Regions from separate parts of the Subdoligranulum sp. DSM 23681 genome, predicted to be linked through region 1. Evidence: predicted binding sites of a transcription regulator. Region 1 holds the regulator's gene; each other region holds the start of a gene.
What was found. Region 1 encodes HrcA, which represses chaperone genes, less so after heat shock. Its sites were predicted from a motif close to TGTTAGCACTCNNNNNNNNNGAGTGCTAACA; they were not measured.
Positions count from the first base shown of each region.

Region 1 (5,711 bases):
CAGGTCTCCACCGACGAAGTCTACGGCGCGTTGGGCCCTGAAGGCTATTTCACCGAGACCACCCCGCTGTGCCCCCACAGCCCCTATTCCAGCTCCAAGGCCAGCGCCGACATGTTTGTCATGGCCTTCCACGACACCTACGGCATGCCGGTGAACATCACCCGCTGCTCCAACAACTACGGCCCCTATCAGTTCCCCGAAAAGCTGATCCCCCTGCTGATCAACAACGCCAAGCATCACAAGACCCTGCCCGTCTACGGCGACGGCATGCAGGTTCGTGACTGGCTGTATGTCATGGACCACTGCAAGGCCATCGACATGGTGGCGTCCGACGGCAAGGTGGGCGAGGTGTACAATGTGGGCGGCCACAACGAGCGCCCCAACATCTTCATCGTCAAGACCGTCATTGCCCAGCTGCATGACCGCCTGAAGGATGAGGGCATCAGTGAGGATCTGATCACCCATGTGGCCGACCGCCTGGGTCATGACCGCCGTTACGGCATTGACCCCACCAAGATCAAGAATGATCTGGGCTGGTATCCCGAGACTCCCTTCGAGAAGGGCATTGTGCTGACCATTGACTGGTATCTGGCCAACCCCGAGTGGATGGAACATGTCACCAGCGGTGATTACCAGAAGTACTATGAGCAGATGTACAAGAACAAGTAAAATTTTCAAATGAGAGAAAAACGCCGCCGCGGCTCTTTGCAAAGCGGCGGCGTTTGTGGTATACTGCATGGTATGACATGCTGCCGGCGGCCTGCCGTCCGGCTTTACCCTTTGGCTTATCAATCTATAAGGAGACCCTTTCATGGCAAATTCTCGTGAGGAACAACTGCGCAACAGCCGCCGTCTGGCCCGACAGATTCTGGGCGCCGTGGCCTTGGTCCTGGTTGTGATCGGTTTGTTCACCGTGCTGAACTGGTGTGTGGGCGCTCTGCGCGCCGCTCTGGATGACTCCGACCGCCGCGAACGTTTTGCCGACCGGGTGTACGGTCTGGTCATGTTCGATGTGCTGCCCTTTGATGATGTCTCTCAGGTGGATTCCACCGTCTTCCGGCAGGCAGCCATCTGGGGGACCGTGTATCAGGCGCAGAAAGACGGCACGCTGGATGACTATGAACGTGACACAGAGACCGGCTCCCTGATTCTGCCGCAGCTGGAGATCGACACCTACCTGACCAACCTTCTGGGACCTGATTATCCCCTGGAAGAAGGCAGCTTCGAGACCGAAGAGTTCATTTACAATTATGACTCCGACCGTCAGGGGTATCTGGTCCCCGTCACCGGTGCGGTGGGGCTTTATACGCCGGAAGTGGAGAAAATCTGGACCCAGTCCGGCAAGACCTATGTCACCGTGGGGTATATTCCCACCATCAGCAACAGTGCCAGCGGGGAACTGTCCCTGACCGCCCCCACCGAGCCCACCAAGTATATGGACTTCGTGTTCAGCCGGGGCGAGAACCGCCAGTGGTATCTGACCGCCCTGCAGGAAAGCGAGATGCAGGTGGAGACCCAGGCTTCGGCCACACCGGCGCCCACCAGTTCTGTTGATGATCCCCAGGCTTTGGTGCAGAATCAGCTGGATTCCACCATGACCGACGCCGCCGGTGCCGGGGATGCTTCTTCCTCTGAACTGACACCGGAGGAGGAGACCTCGGAGGGCGATACGCCCACCGAGGACGGCACCACCGACGAGACCACCCCTGCTGAAGACGGCACGGGGGAGGAAAACACGGACGGCAGCGGTGAAGGGGATACCGGAGACACCTCCGACTCGACCACCGACGAACCGGCCACATCCACGGCCACCTCAGACTGATTTGACTCCATAAAAACAGCAGCCCCGTACGGAAGCCTTCTTCCGCATGGGGCTGCTTTCTTCTTTAATATAGGAAGTGGACGGGATGTGGTCAGCGGGGCAGTTCCTGACCGTTCAGGCAGGCGCGCACCAGAACGTCTTTTTCATACTGCAGTTCCAGATGAAAGAACGGCTCGTTCCCGGCCAGCAGGGCAAAAAAAATCTTGTCGCCTTCCCAGATGGGCAGGGCGGACACCTTTTCCTTGTCCACCCATTCCAGGTCGCCCTCGTCGCATACGCGCATCTCTCCGGAAAAATCGGTGCAGGTAAACAGGTGCATCCGCTCGGCCGGCCATGGTGGACAGAAAAAGTCCACGATGCCCCGGTACAGGGGTGTGTGCATGGTCAGACCGGTCTCCTCCTGCACCTCCCGCAAAGCGCAGGCCACCGCGTCTTCTCCGGGCTCGAACTTGCCCCCGACGCCGATCCATTTGTCTTTGTTTACGTCCTGCTTTTTCTTTACCCGATGCAGCATCAGGTACTGCCCATCCCGTTCCAGATAGCACAGGGTGGTCTGCAACAATTCCATGGTATGCCTCCTGCGGATGAATTTCCTTCATCTTACCACGCTGTCCGGCTGCGGGTCAAATCCTGCCTTTGCATAATTTGGATACAGATGCAGACAATACCAACAGCCAAGGAAGCAAATACCAAAAGCAGACGTTCAAGGAGTATGTGTATGAAAGCAACAGGGATCGTGCGCCGCATTGATGAGCTGGGCCGGGTGGTCATTCCCAAGGAGATCCGCCGTACCCAGCGCATCCGCCAGGGCGACGCACTGGAAATTTTTACCGACGCCGGCGGGGAAGTGGTGTTCAAAAAGTATTCCCCCCTGGTGGAACTGGGACAGCTTTCGGGCGTGTATGCCGATGTGCTGGCCAAAAACCTGCACTGTCCGGTACTGGTCTGCGACCGGGACACCATCGTGGCGGCCACCGGCCCCAACAAGGCAGACCTGAAAGGCCGTCCGGTGTCCGACGCCATGCAGAAGCTGCTGGCCATGCGGACGACCTATACCGCGCCAGCTGACCCGGAACGCCGCCTGCGCGCACTGGAACGCAGTGACCGCCAGATCCTGTGTGCGTCGCCCATCGTAGCCCACGGAGATGTGGAGGGCGGGGTGCTGACACTGGGAACTGCCAAAGACCCGCCGCCGGATGAGCACACCGTCGCAAGCCTTGCCATTGCGGCCGCCTTCCTGGCAAAGTGGATGGAAGAATGATGAAAGGACCCGCGGACCGTCTGCCCCAGCCCGGGCAGGCGGTCTGCGGGCTTCTTTGTGTCAAAACTGTTAAACTTTCAAACTTTTCTGCAAAAACTCTTGACAGCCGGGGAAGGAGGGATATAATAGACTTAGCACTCGGGAACAGAGAGTGCTAAACGAGAAGCGAAAGGAAGTGGGCGGCATGGCAATGGACCGGCGCAAGCAGCGCATTCTGGAAGCCGTCGTCGCCCTGTACGGGGCCGACGGGGAACCGGTCGGTTCCGGCCTGCTGGCCAATTATTTCGACATGGCCCTCTCCAGCGCCACATTGCGCAACGAGATGGCTGCCCTGACCAAGCTGGGGCTGCTGGAACAGCCCCACACTAGTGCGGGCCGGGTGCCCAGCGCACAGGGTTACCGCTATTATCTGGATCATCTGTTGGGAGCACCGGGCATCACCGAGCTCCCGAAGGAAGACCGGGAACACATTGATGAACTCTTTGCCGCCATGGATGCCGAGCCGGAAAAGCTGGCCCAGAGCGCAGCCCGCGCTCTGGCCGAGATCACCGGGCTGGCAGCGGCGGTCAGCACACCCCAGTCGGACGATCTTTGCATCGCCCATTTCGAGGTGGTGCAGGTAGGGCGCTACACCGCAGCCGTGCTGGCCGTGACCAGCGCCGGCGGGGTGCGGACCCGCGTGGCCCGCGTGGCGGATGGATTCACCCGCGCCGATGCCCAGACCCTGGCTACCCTGCTCAACTGCAACCTGACCTTTGTGGTGCCGGAGGATGTGACCGAGACCTTGAGCGCCGAGCTGCTGCTGGCGGCCGGCGAGCGTCTGGCTCCGGTGGTCCGCGCCGCCGAAGCGCTGGTGCGCACCACCCCGCGGGTCTACTTTGAAGGCGCGCAGCATCTGGCCCAGATGACCGATGTGCGCAAGAACCTGGGCCTGCTGCTGGAGATCTTCTCCGACAGCGAAGCGGCCCGCACCCTCATCGAGCCCCACGGCAACAAACTTACCGCCACCCTGGGCGAGGATGTCCGGCCGGAAATGCCGGGTGTCTGCGTCGTCAGCAAACGGTATCTGGCGGGCGGCGGCCTCACCGGCACGGTGGCGCTGATCGGCTCCAACCGGATGCACTTCCAACAGTTGATTCCCATCCTTGAATATTTTGCAACCAAACTCGGGCAGCAGATGTCCGGAAAAAAGCAGGAGGAGCAGACATGAGCTCTACAAACGAAACCAAGAAGCCCAACGGAGCGGCAGAACCCACGGCAGAAGCGCAGAGCGCGCCGGCCGACACCGCACCCAAGGCTGAGCAGGCTGCCGAGACCGCTGCGCCTCAGGCAGACAAGACCGAGACCAAAGCCGAACCCAAGGCCGAAAAGGAAAAGAAGGACTGGTTCGGCAAGAAGAACCGGGAACTGGAAGCGGCCCAGGCCAAGCTGGAAGCAGCGGAAGCCAAGAACAAGGAGCTGAAAGATCAGCTGCTGCGCACCGCCGCCGAGTACGACAACTACCGCAAGCGTACCGCCCGGGAAGCGGATATGAAGTTCAATGACGGTGTCAGCCACGCCGTGACCCAGATCCTCACGATTCTGGACACCCTGGATATGGCCGCCAACGCCGACTGCGCCGACGAGAACTACAAGAAGGGCGTCGTGATGACCCTGGACAAGGCCGCCAAGGCCCTGGATACTCTGCACATCGTGGAGATCGAAGCCCTGGGCAAGCCTTTTGACCCCCAGTTCATGAACGCCGTGCAGCAGGTCCCGCCGGAAGAAGGGCAGGAGAGCGGCACCGTCGTCCGGGTCTTCCAGAAGGGCTACAAGATCGGCGACAAGATCATCCGCCACGCCACCGTGGTCGTGGCCGAATAAAGCATGAACCGGGCCCCATGCCCGTTTCAGATACAAAGACATTTCCAATTTCATCATCGAACCATAAAAACAACAACAACCCAACCGCCCCGAAAGAGGGACAGGGAAAGGAAAACGAAGGGAGTTTTTCATTATGAGTAAGATCATCGGTATTGACCTTGGTACTACCAACAGCTGCGTCGCCGTTATGGAAGGCGGCGAGCCCGTCGTCATCGCTAACTCTGAGGGCGCCCGCACCACGCCTTCCGTCGTCGGCTTCACCAAGACCGGCGAGCGTCTGGTCGGCCAGGTCGCCAAGCGTCAGGCCATCACCAACCCCGAAAACACCATTTCTTCCATCAAGCGTAAGATGGGCACTGCCGAAAAGGTCCATGCCGGCGGCAAGGACTACACCCCCGAAGAGATCAGCGCTATGATCCTGAGCAAGCTGAAGGCTGACGCCGAAGCTTACCTGGGCGAGCCCGTCACGGAGGCCGTCATCACCGTGCCTGCCTACTTCAACGACAGCCAGCGTCAGGCCACCAAGAACGCCGGCACCATCGCCGGCCTGAACGTGCGCCGTATCATCAACGAGCCCACCGCCGCTTCTCTGGCTTACGGCATCGATAAGGAAGCCGACCAGAAGATCATGGTCTACGACCTGGGCGGCGGTACCTTCGATGTCTCCATCATCGAGATGGGCGACGGCGTGACCGAAGTTCTGGCCACCAACGGTGATACCCACCTGGGCGGCGATGACTTCGACCAGCGCATCATCGACTGGAT
Region 1 is NZ_CM168050.1:465,091-470,801, reverse strand. It holds gene rfbB (dTDP-glucose 4,6-dehydratase) at 1-669, shown strand, start outside; gene AC127K_RS02365 (Ice-structuring protein) at 812-1,822, shown strand; gene AC127K_RS02360 (NUDIX hydrolase) at 1,914-2,390, opposite strand; gene AC127K_RS02355 (stage V sporulation T C-terminal domain-containing protein) at 2,541-3,083, shown strand; gene hrcA (heat-inducible transcriptional repressor HrcA) at 3,268-4,293, shown strand; gene AC127K_RS02345 (nucleotide exchange factor GrpE) at 4,290-4,946, shown strand; gene dnaK (molecular chaperone DnaK) at 5,080-5,711, shown strand, end outside.

Region 2 (5,711 bases), 680 kb from region 1:
TCAGGACCATGGAAGCAACGCTGGAAGCGTTCTCCAGAGCGGAACGGGTGACCTTGGTCGGGTCAACGATGCCGGCCTCGATCATGTCTTCCACATACTCTTCCTTCTGGGCATCGTAGCCGTAGTTGGGCTTACCAGCCTGCAGGATGTTGTTGATGATGACGCTGCCTTCCAGACCAGCGTTGGCCGCGATCTGACGGACAGGAGCTTCCAGAGCCTTACGGACGATCTTGGCGCCGGTGCGCTCGTCGCCTTCCAGCTCGGTGATCAGCTTGTCAACAGCGGGGATGGCGTTCAGGGTGGCAGTGCCGCCGCCGGCAACAATGCCTTCCTCCACAGCCGCCTTGGTGGCGTTCAGGGCATCCTCGATGCGCAGCTTCTTATCCTTCATTTCCACTTCAGTGGAAGCGCCGACCTTGATGACGGCCACACCGCCGGCCAGCTTGGCCAGACGTTCCTGCAGCTTCTCGCGGTCGAAGTCGGAGGTAGCCGTGGTGATCTGGCTGCGGATCTGGGCCACGCGGTCCGCGATCTGCTGCTTGTCGCCGTTGCCGCCGACGATGGTGGTGACTTCCTTGGTCACCTTGACCTGGCGGGCAGAGCCCAGCATGGCCAGAGTGGCGTCCTTCAGCTCATAGCCCAGGTCGCTGCTGATAACGGTACCGCCGGTCAGGATAGCGATATCCTGCAGCATCTCCTTGCGGCGATCGCCGAAGCCGGGAGCCTTGACGGCAACCACGTTCAGGCCGCCGCGCAGACGGTTGATGATCAGGTTGGACAGAGCGTCGCCTTCCACATCCTCAGCGATGATCAGCAGCTTGCGGCCGGACTGGATGACCTGTTCCAGCAGCGGAACGATATCCTGGAAGACGCTGATCTTCTTATCGGTGATCAGGACGCTGGCGTCGTCAAAGACGGCTTCCATCTTCTCGGTATCGGTGACCATATACGGAGTGATGTAGCCGCGGTCGAACTGCATGCCTTCCACAACCTCGGTGTAGGTCTCGGCAGTGGTCTTGTTCTCCTCAATGGTGATGACGCCGTCGGCGGTGACCTTCTCCATGGCATCGGCAATCAGCTGGCCGATCTCGGCGTCACCGGCAGAAACGGTGCCGACACGGGCGATATCCTTGGTGCCGTTGACCTTCTGGCTGTGAGCCTTGACGGCTTCCACAGCGGCGCCGATGGCCTTCTGCATACCGCGCTTGATATCCATGGGGTTGGCACCGGCGGTAACGTTCTTCATGCCTTCGGTGACCAGAGCCTGTGCCAGGACAGTGGCGGTGGTGGTGCCGTCGCCGGCAGCATCGTTGGTCTTGGTGGCAACTTCGCGGACCAGCTGGGCGCCCATGTTCTCAAACGGGTCCTTCAGCTCAATTTCCTTGGCGATGGTGACACCGTCGTTGGTGATCAGCGGGCTGCCGAACTTCTTGCCCAGCACCACATTGCGGCCCTTGGGGCCCAGGGTGATCTTGACGGTATCGGCCAGCTGGTCGATGCCGGCGCAAAGAGCTTTACGGGCTTCTTCGCCCTGTTTAATCTGTTTAGCCATAGTATATCTCTCCTTACCTTATGCAGCGTGATTATTCCACAATGGCCAGAATGTCGCTCTGGCGGACGATGGTGCACTCTTCACCATCGACCTTGACCTCAGTGCCGGAGTACTTGCTGGTCAGAACCTTGTCGCCAACCTTGACGATCATTTCCACTTCCTTGCCGTCCACATTGCCGCCCGGGCCAACAGCCAGGACTTCAGCAACCTGGGGCTTTTCCTTGGCGGAACCGGTCAGGATCAGGCCGCCCTTGGTGGTTTCTTCTTCTTCGACCAGCTTGATGACAACCCGGTCTGCCAGAGGTTTGATTTTCATGGTGAAATATCCTCCTTATAATTAACTGTCTTAGTTCAGGTTTTGTTTTAGCACTCATTTATCTTGAGTGCTAAATACATTGTAGTCACTTGCCCGTCAAAAATCAAGTGTCCGAAGTATAAAATTTTTGTGAACAGATATTTTTATCGGAACATCGTTGTATTATTTTTGAGAACTTCTGTTCTTTTTTCTTTCGTTTCCTTTTTGAAAAGGAAACGGGCCGTCATCCCCTGTTTTAGCAGTCCGACGGCAGGCAAATCAAGAGCCGTTCAGGGCCGCCGGTCCGGCCGTACAAAAGGCGGTTCGATCTTTTCTTCCAGCAGCAGGTGATAACATTCCGGGCGCCGGTAGGCGTTGCCGTGTACCTCCCGCCGCCGATAGTCACGCAGCATTTCCATATCAAAATCCGCCACAAAGATTCCCGGTTTTTCCTCCGCTTCCAAAATACAGGTATCCCGTGACCCGGAAAGTCCCGGCAGATACGCCACACCGTCAAAAGCCGAAGAATGACCGTTGCAGTCGGGATGTCCGGCGGGATAGTTGCAGGTGGCAAGGCCCATCATATTTTCATAGGCGCGGGCGCGCAGCTGCGCCAGACGGTTGAGTTCCATGGGGCAGGCGTTGGGCACCAGAACGATCTCCGCCCCTTGCAGCATCAGAACGCGGGCGCTTTCGGGGAATTCACGGTCGTAGCAGATCATGGCCCCAATCCGCACGGTTCCGGCTGCCGTATCCAGGTCCGCCGCACGGAATTCCTCTCCCCGGCCCAGGCATGCCTCCTCCCCAAAATCGCAGGTATGCACCTTGGCATATTGCAAGACAAGGTCGCCGTGCCGGTCATACACAAACAGGGAATTTTTCGGCCGTGGGTCGGCCTGTTCCAGACAGGTGACCCCTATGGCCATCTCCAGCTCCCGGGCGCAGGCGGCAAAAGCCCCCAGAAAGGGATGCCCGACCGGCAGAGCGCTTGCCCGGAGCAATGCTTCCTCCTGCGGAATCGTATATCCTGTGCTCCACATTTCCGGAAACAAAGCCAGGTCCGCCCCCAGGGATTTGGCACGATGGCAGGCATCCAGACCAATTTTCTGCGTTTCCTCCCGTGTGTTTCCGGGGTGAAGCTGCAGCAGAGCCACGCGAAAATGGGACATGATTCTTCCTCCTTTGCCGGAATACAAAAGCGGCGGTCCGCAACAAGGGCAGACCGCCGCCGGAAATCAGGTCAGCGAAAGATTCTGGTTCTTGTAGCGCTTGCGCACCGCACCGTAATCCAGATGCGGTTTGCCGCCGTTGACGGTATCCTCGTCGATGGTGACCCGGATGATGGTGGGGTCGGAGGGGATATCGTACATGATGGGAATCAGCAGTTCCTCCACCACGCTGCGAAGGCCGCGGGCACCGCTCTTGCGCTCGATGGTCTTTTTGGCGATGGCGTGCAGTGCCGCGTCGGTAAAGACCAGTTCGGCGTTGTCCAGGCCCAGCAGTTCCTTATACTGGCGGACGATGCTGTTCTTGGGCTCGGTGAGCACCCGGACCAGGGATTCCTCGTCCAGGGGATCCAGCACAGTGACCACCGGCAGACGGCCGATGAGTTCGGGGATCAGACCGAACTTGACCAGATCGTCCGGTTCCACCTTGCGCAGCAGTTTCTGGCGGGTCTCATCCTGATCCAGATTGGTGCGCAGCTGGCTGCCAAAACCCAGGGAAGAAGTATCGGTACGCTTCTGGATAAGCTTTTCCAGCCCGTCGAAAGCGCCACCGCAGATAAACAGGATGTTTTTGGTGTTGATCTGGATGAACTCCTGCTGCGGGTGCTTGCGGCCGCCCTGGGGCGGCACATTGCTGACGGTGCCTTCCAGGATCTTCAGCAGTGCCTGCTGTACGCCTTCACCGCCCACATCGCGGGTGATGGAGGGGTTTTCGCTCTTGCGGGTGATCTTGTCGATCTCATCCACATAGATGATGCCTACCTCAGCCTTAGGGATGTCAAAATCCGCTGCCTGGATCAGCTTGAGCAGGATGTTTTCCACGTCCTCACCCACATAGCCGGCCTCAGTCAGGGTGGTGGCATCGGCGATGGCAAAAGGCACACCCAGCATCTTGGCCAGGGTCTGCGCCAGCAGCGTCTTGCCGGTACCGGAGGGGCCCAGCATCAGGACGTTGGACTTCTGCAGTTCCACGTCGCTTTCCTGTCCGGACAGAATCCGCTTATAGTGGTTGTACACCGAGACAGCCAGAACCTTCTTGGTCTCATCCTGCCCGATGACATACTGGTCCAGTCCGGCCTTGATCTCGGCCGGCGTCAGGATATTGATATCCTGCAGCGGGTCGATGGCATGGCGCGGCCGAGCGGTGGCTGCGCGGCGCTGGGCCGTAGCACGGGGCGGCGGCGGAGTCTCTTCGTCCTTATACAGGGCGTTGTAGCACATATCAATGCAGTCTTTGCAGATATTGACGCCGGGGCCAATAATCAGCTGTTCCACCTGCTTTTGCGAACGGCCGCAGAAGCTGCAGATCAGTTCGCGTTCCTTTCCGTCTTTTCCGGAAATCGAATTTGCCATTTCCTTCCCCCGTGGTTAATGTTTGGAGATGATTTCATCAATCAGGCCGTATTCCTTGGCCTGCTGTGCGGTCATATAGTTGTCGCGCTCGGTATCGCGCTCCACAACCTCCAGCGGCTGACCGGTGTATTCGCTGATCAGGCCGTTGAGCTTGGATTTCAGCCGGACAATGTGGTCGGCATGAATCTTGATATCAGTGGCCTGACCGGACAGTCCGTTGCCGCCGATGAGCGGCTGGTGGATCAGGATCTCCGAGTTGGGCAGCGCAAAACGCTTGCCCTTGGTGCCGCTGGACAGCAGAAAAGCACCCATAGAAGCCGCCATACCCACACAGATGGTGGACACGTCACACTTGATATACTTCATGGTGTCGTGAATGGCCATGCCGTCCGAGATGGAACCGCCAGGGCTGTTGATGTAGAAGCTGATATCTTTTTCGGGGTCCTGCCCTTCCAGATACAGCAGCTGGGCGATGACCACGCTGGCCGAAGTGGGGTTCACATCCTCGCTCAGCACAATGATGCGGTCATTGAGCAAGCGGGAAAAGATGTCGTAGCTGCGCTCTCCGCGCGCGGTCTGTTCGACGACGTAAGGTACCAAACTCATGCAAGTTCCCTCCCGAAAATCAGATTGGTGTCAGATGGCTGCCTGAGGGCAATTTCTCCCCTTGATAAACCGACCGATACGGCGGCAGCGGCACCGTATCGGTCGCAATGTTTTCTTTTATTCCTTGTCCGCAGCGGGGTCCACGGTCTCGGTGGTGACGTTGGCCTTTTCCTTGACCAGGTCAATGGCCTTGTTCACAGCCAGATCGGCTTTGACGGCAGCCTCATCCACAATGGAGCGGACCTTGTCCTCTTCCATCTTGTAGGCATCGGCAATGCGCTTGACCTCGGCATTGAACTCATCGTCGGTAGCCTCGATGCCTTCCTTGGCAACGATGGCTTCCATGGCCAGACGCATCTTGACCTGCTTTTCAGCCTGCTCCTGGAACTGGCCCTTGAAGGTGTCCATATCCATGCCCATGTACTGCAGGTACTGCTCCAGCTTCAGGCCCTGCTGAGCAATGCGGTACTGGAAGTCCTGAACCAGTTCGTCCACACGGGCATCGTACATGGCCTGAGGAATCTCAGCGGTCATGTTGTTGACAACCTGCTCGATCAGGTCATTTTCCACCTGCTGGTCGGCCTGCTTCTGGTTGTTCTCCTCAATGTTCTTGCGGATGGAAGCCTTCAGCTCGTCCAGAGTGTCGTACTCGCTGACGTCCTTGGCAAAATCGTCGTCC
Region 2 is NZ_CM168050.1:2,928,503-2,934,213, reverse strand. It holds gene groL (chaperonin GroEL) at 1-1,552, opposite strand, end outside; gene AC127K_RS13535 (co-chaperone GroES) at 1,584-1,868, opposite strand; gene AC127K_RS13530 (carbon-nitrogen hydrolase family protein) at 2,138-3,016, opposite strand; gene clpX (ATP-dependent Clp protease ATP-binding subunit ClpX) at 3,083-4,426, opposite strand; gene AC127K_RS13520 (ATP-dependent Clp protease proteolytic subunit) at 4,442-5,032, opposite strand; gene tig (trigger factor) at 5,150-5,711, opposite strand, start outside.
Region 2: a site for HrcA is predicted at 1,914-1,944, ahead of AC127K_RS13535 (co-chaperone GroES). Genes of this name have one in related genera too.

Region 3 (5,711 bases), 160 kb from region 1:
CTTTGGCGATGATGGGCTGCTTTTCAATGGCAGACTTCTGGCTCATGGGAAAATACCTCTCTTTCAATAATTGGCCGTCGGCACAGCAGCGGGCAACAAGGCGTCCCCAATCTGGGGCATACACCCGGAACCGAACCGCGGTAACGGTAGTAATTATACCATACAGCGCCAGTCTTGGCAAGCGCTTTTTGGGCTGCCGCAGGGCAAAAGAAAAATCTTTTCACACCTTGCCGTGTCTGCAGCCCCATTTGCGGAAATACCGGCCCATGCTCACCAGCTGCATCTTGAACTTGCCGGCATCCCGCATGGGGGCCCGATGCCAGGCGTGCACCGCTTTGAACTGGGGCAGCAGATAGACCTGTCCGCACTGCAGGGCTTTCTGGGTCAGGTCGGCGTCCTCCACATACATGAAGTACTCCGGGTCAAACCCGCCGATTTTTTTGAATATATCGGTGCGCAGGGCGGCAAAACTGCCGGTGCAGAATTCAATGGGGCGGGCCACACTCAGGTCCTCATCCTGCATGGTGTAATGTTCGTTGGCTTTGGCGAAAACACTGTCGGGCATCCGGTCGGCCAGCTGGCGGGCCAGCAGCAGCCAGGGGGTGGGTTTGCGCCGGGGCAGGTTCTGGATGCGCCCGTCGGGAAAATACAGCTGAGGCGTTGCCATGACCACTCCGGGGTGGTCCAGCAGCCAGACGGCCATGCCGGTGAGAACATCGTCCTGCAAGAGTACGTCCGGGTTCAGGATGAAGTGGACCTCGCTGTCCAGCTCCTCCATCACCGAATTGTGCCCCCGGCCGAACCCCACATTTTTCGGCAGGCAGCGCACGGTCACCCGTTCATCCCCGAAATCCTCCTCGGCCAGTTTCCCGCCGCAGCCGTCAGGACTGGCGTTATCCACCACAAACAGCCGGAAATCCGGGGAAGCGGTGTGGGCCAGAACGCTGCGCACAGCGGCGCAGACTTCTTCATAATCACAATACGCCACAATGCAGGCGCTGATCTTCGGCCCGCTCATGGGTGGTCCGCCCGGTGGTCACCCAGCGCCTCCAGGTTGCCCAGATCATAGGGGGTGTTCTGGTACACATAGTAGTTCAGCCAGTTGGTGTACAAAAGGTATCCGTGGGCCCGCCAGCGGAAGATGGGGTCCCGGCTGGGATCGTCGTCCGGATAGTAGTTCACCGGCACATGGATATCCCGTCCGGCGGCCACATCCCGGCGATACTCGGCGTCCAGGGTGTACTTGTCGTATTCCGGATGGCCGATCACAAAGATCTGCCGTCCCGACTCGGTGGAAAGCAGCATAGGTCCGGCCACGTCGCTCTCGGCCAGGATGCGCAGGTCGGGGCAGGCGTCAATGTCTGCCCGGTTCAGTCCGGCCCAGCGGCTGTGAGGGGCATAGAACACCTCGTCAAAGCCGCGCACCAGCGGGTTGGAAGGCCGGGTCACATGGTGTTCGAACACACCAAACATCTTTTCGGGCAGATGCACCTTACGCACCCCGAAATGATAATACAACCCGGCCAGAGCACCCCAGCACAGATGGATGGTGGAAAAGACGTTTTCCTTGCTGTAATCCATGATCCGGCACAGCTCGTCCCAGTAGTCCACCTGGGTATAGTCCATATCCTCCAAAGGGGCACCGGTGATGATCAGTCCGTCAAAGCGCTGGTCCCGGATCTCATCAAAGGTCTTGTAAAAGGCCTGCATGTGCTCCTGCGGGGTGTGGGTGGGATTGTGGGTGGCCGTCTGCAAAAAGGTCAGCTGGACCTGCAGGGGGCTGTTGGCCAGCAGGCGGGCCAGCTGGGTCTCGGTGACGATCTTGGTAGGCATCAGATTCAGGATCAGGATGCGCAGAGGACGGATGTCCTGCCCGCGGGCCCGTTCCTTGTGCATCACAAAGACGTTCTCCCGGGAAAGTTCCGTGTAGGCGGGCAGGTCACGGGGAATGATAAGCGGCATGGGGCCAAACTCCCTTTAACAATCAGATTTTATCCAGCGCCTGGGCAATGTCGGCAATCAGATCGGCCTTGTCCTCCAGGCCGCAGCTCATACGCACCAGGTCGGGGCGCACGCCGGCGGCGGCCAGCTGTTCGTCGTTCATCTGGCGGTGGGTGGTGCTCGCGGGATGCAGGCAGCAGGTGCGGGCGTCAGCCACATGGGTCTCGATGGCAGCAATCTTCAGATGGCCCATGAAGGCGGCGGCAGCGTCGCGGCCGCCCTTGATGCCGAAGCTGACCACGCCGCAGGAACCGTTGGGCAGGTATTTCTGGGCACGCTCGTAGTATTTGTTTCCGGGCAGGCCGCAGTAATCCACATAGGCCACCTTCGGATGGCTGGCCAGGAACTCGGCCACAGCCTGACCGTTCTCGCAATGGCGGGCCATGCGCACGTGCAGGCTCTCCAGGCCCAGGTTGAGCATGTAGGCGTTGATGGGGCTCTGCACACAGCCGAAGTCACGCATGAGCTGGGCAGTGGCCTTGGTGATGAAGGCACCTTCCTTGCCGAAGCGCTCGGCATAGGTGATGCCGTGATAGCTCTCGTCGGGGGTGGTCAGGCCGGGGAACTTGTCGGCGTGGGACATCCAGTCGAAGTTGCCGCTATCCACCACGGTACCGCCCACGCAGCCGCCGTGACCGTCCATGTACTTGGTGGTGGAGTGGGTGACGATGTCGGCGCCCCACTCGATGGGACGGCAGTTGACGGGGGTGGGGAAGGTGTTGTCCACGATCAGGGGCACGCCGTGGGCGTGGGCCGCCTTGGCAAAGCGCTCAATGTCCAGCACAGTCAGGGCAGGGTTGGCGATGGTCTCGCCGAAGACGGCCTTGGTGTTGGGGCGGAAGGCTGCTTCCAGTTCCTCGTCGGTGCAGTCCGGATCCACGAAGGTGGCTTCAATGCCCATCTTGGCCATGGTGACCGAGATCAGGTTGAAGGTGCCGCCGTAGATGGAGCTGGAAGCCACGATGTGATCTCCGGCGTTGCAGATGTTGAACAGCGCAAAGAAGTTGGCGGCCTGACCGGAGCTGGTCAGCATGGCAGCGGTGCCGCCTTCCAGTTCGGCGATCTTGGCGGCCACATGGTCGCAGGTGGGGTTCTGCAGACGGGAATAGAAGTAGCCGCTGGCCTCCAGGTCGAACAGCTTGCCCATCTCGTCCGAGGTGTCGTATTTAAAGGTAGTGCTCTGGATGATGGGGATCTGGCGGGGTTCACCGTTTCCCGGTGTGTAACCGCCCTGCACACAGATGGTATTGATGGAACGTTTTTCCTTTTCCATAATAAGGTAGCCTCCCTCTATGCCGGCGCTTTGTGGCGCTGTACAAATTCTTTGTTTTTTATTGTACCGTGTTGTGCCTTGTTTTGCAAGGTTTGGGACCAAATCGACAAAAAGAGGTGTTCACAAATAATTTTCAATTTACCCCGTTGACAATCCAACAGGATGTGCTACAATATTAGCAGTCGATGGCTAAGAGTGCTAATAAAAAGCTGACGCTGACCTGACGGGTGGATTCCACCGGGGAAAGTATGGCGAAAAAGCAACCGCAGCCCTGTCGGGTCGGAACGGACAGCACTCAGAACTGTCGTTTGCTAATATAGATACAAGCAAGCTGTGAAGGAGGTTTGCCGTATGAATATGAATCAATGTACCCAAAAGACCATTCAGGCCATCCAGGCCGCACAGCGTCTGGCGGTGGAATATCAGAACCAGGCCATCGAGCAGGAGCATCTGCTTGCCGCTTTGTGCCAGCAGGATGACGGCCTGATCCCTCAGCTTCTGACCAAGATGGGGGTGGAACCGGGCAATTTCCTGGCTGCCGCCACCGAGAAGGTCGCCGCCCTGCCCCATGTGACCGGCAGCGGCCGTGACCCCGAAAAGGTATATATTTCCAATGACCTGGACCGCGCCTTCAACGCGGCGGAAGACCAGGCCAAACAGATGAAGGATGAATACATCAGCGTGGAGCATATCTTCCTGGGTATCCTCCAGCGTCCGGGCCGTGCCGCGTCGGAACTGTTCCGGCAGTTCGGCATCACCCAGGAGAAGTTCATGACCCAGCTGTCCACCGTCCGTGGCAACCAGCGGGTCACCAGCGATGATCCCGAAGCTACCTACAACGCCCTGCAGAAGTACGGTCAGGACCTGGTGGACATGGCCCGCAAGAACAAGCTGGACCCGGTCATCGGCCGTGATACCGAGATCCGCAACGTGATCCGGATTCTGTCCCGTAAGCGCAAGAACAACCCTGTGCTGATCGGTGAAGCCGGCGTCGGCAAGACCGCTATCGCTGAAGGTCTGGCCCAACGGATCGTGCGCGGCGATGTGCCCGAAAACCTGAAAGACCGCACCATCTTCAGCCTGGATATGGGGGCGCTGGTGGCCGGTGCCAAGTACCGCGGCGAGTTTGAGGAACGTCTGAAGAGCGTTCTGAACGAGGTCAAGAAGTCCGAAGGCAAGATCATCCTGTTCATTGATGAGCTGCACACCATTGTGGGTGCCGGCAAGACCGACGGTGCCATGGACGCGGGCAACCTGCTCAAGCCCATGCTGGCCCGGGGCGAGCTGCACTGCATCGGTGCCACGACCCTGGATGAATACCGGGAATATATCGAGAAGGACCCCGCCCTGGAACGCCGTTTCCAGCCTGTCATGGTGGAAGAACCCTCCGTGGAGGATACCATCTCCATCCTGCGTGGCCTGAAGGAACGGTATGAGGTGTACCACGGCGTCAAGATCCAGGACACTGCCCTCATCGCGGCCGCCACCCTGTCCGACCGTTACATCAGCGACCGTTTCCTGCCCGATAAGGCCATCGACCTGGTGGATGAAGCCTGTGCCATGGTCAAGACCGAGCTGGATTCCATGCCGGCGGAACTGGACGACCTGCAGCACCACATCACCCAGCTGCAGATCGAGGAGGCCAGCCTGAAGAAGGAGACCGACGAACTGTCCCACCAGCGTCTGGATGCCCTGGAAAAGGAACTGGCCGAACTGCGTGACAGCTTCAACTCCAAGAAAGCCCAGTGGGAGAACGAGAAGAACGCCATCAACAAGGTGCAGAGTCTGCGTGCCGAGGTGGAGTCTGTGAAGGCCGACATCGAGAAGGCTACCCGTCAGGGTGACTACGCCAAAGCCGGTGAGCTGCAGTACGGCAAACTGCCACAGCTGCAGCGTGACCTGGAAAGCGAAGAGAAGATCGCCGCCGAGAAGAAGGAACAGAGCCTGCTGCGGGATCGTGTCACCGACGAGGAGATCGCCCGCATCGTGGCCCGCTGGACCGGTATCCCGGTAGAAAAGCTGGTGGAAGGCGAGCGGGAGAAGCTGCTGCGTCTGCCCGAAGTGCTCCATCAGCGGGTCATCGGCCAGGACGAGGCGGTGCAGAAGGTTTCGGATGCTATCCTGCGTTCCCGTGCCGGCATTGCCAACCCGGGCCGTCCCATCGGCAGCTTCCTCTTCCTGGGCCCCACGGGCGTGGGCAAGACCGAGCTGGCCAAGGCGCTGGCACAGGCCCTGTTCGATGATGAGAAGAACCTCATCCGCATCGACATGACCGAATATATGGAGAAGTTCAGCGTGTCCCGTCTGATCGGTGCTCCTCCGGGATATGTGGGCTATGAAGAAGGCGGTCAGCTGACCGAGGCCGTCCGCCGCCATCCCTACAGCGTGGTGCTGTTTGATGAGGTGGAAAAGGCCCACCCGGATGTGTTCAACATCC
Region 3 is NZ_CM168050.1:303,809-309,519, reverse strand. It holds gene rpsO (30S ribosomal protein S15) at 1-46, opposite strand, end outside; gene AC127K_RS01535 (glycosyltransferase) at 221-1,018, opposite strand; gene metA (homoserine O-acetyltransferase MetA) at 1,015-1,962, opposite strand; gene AC127K_RS01525 (O-acetylhomoserine aminocarboxypropyltransferase/cysteine synthase family protein) at 1,985-3,274, opposite strand; gene clpB (ATP-dependent chaperone ClpB) at 3,626-5,711, shown strand, end outside.
Region 3: a site for HrcA is predicted at 3,448-3,478, ahead of clpB (ATP-dependent chaperone ClpB). Genes of this name have one in related genera too.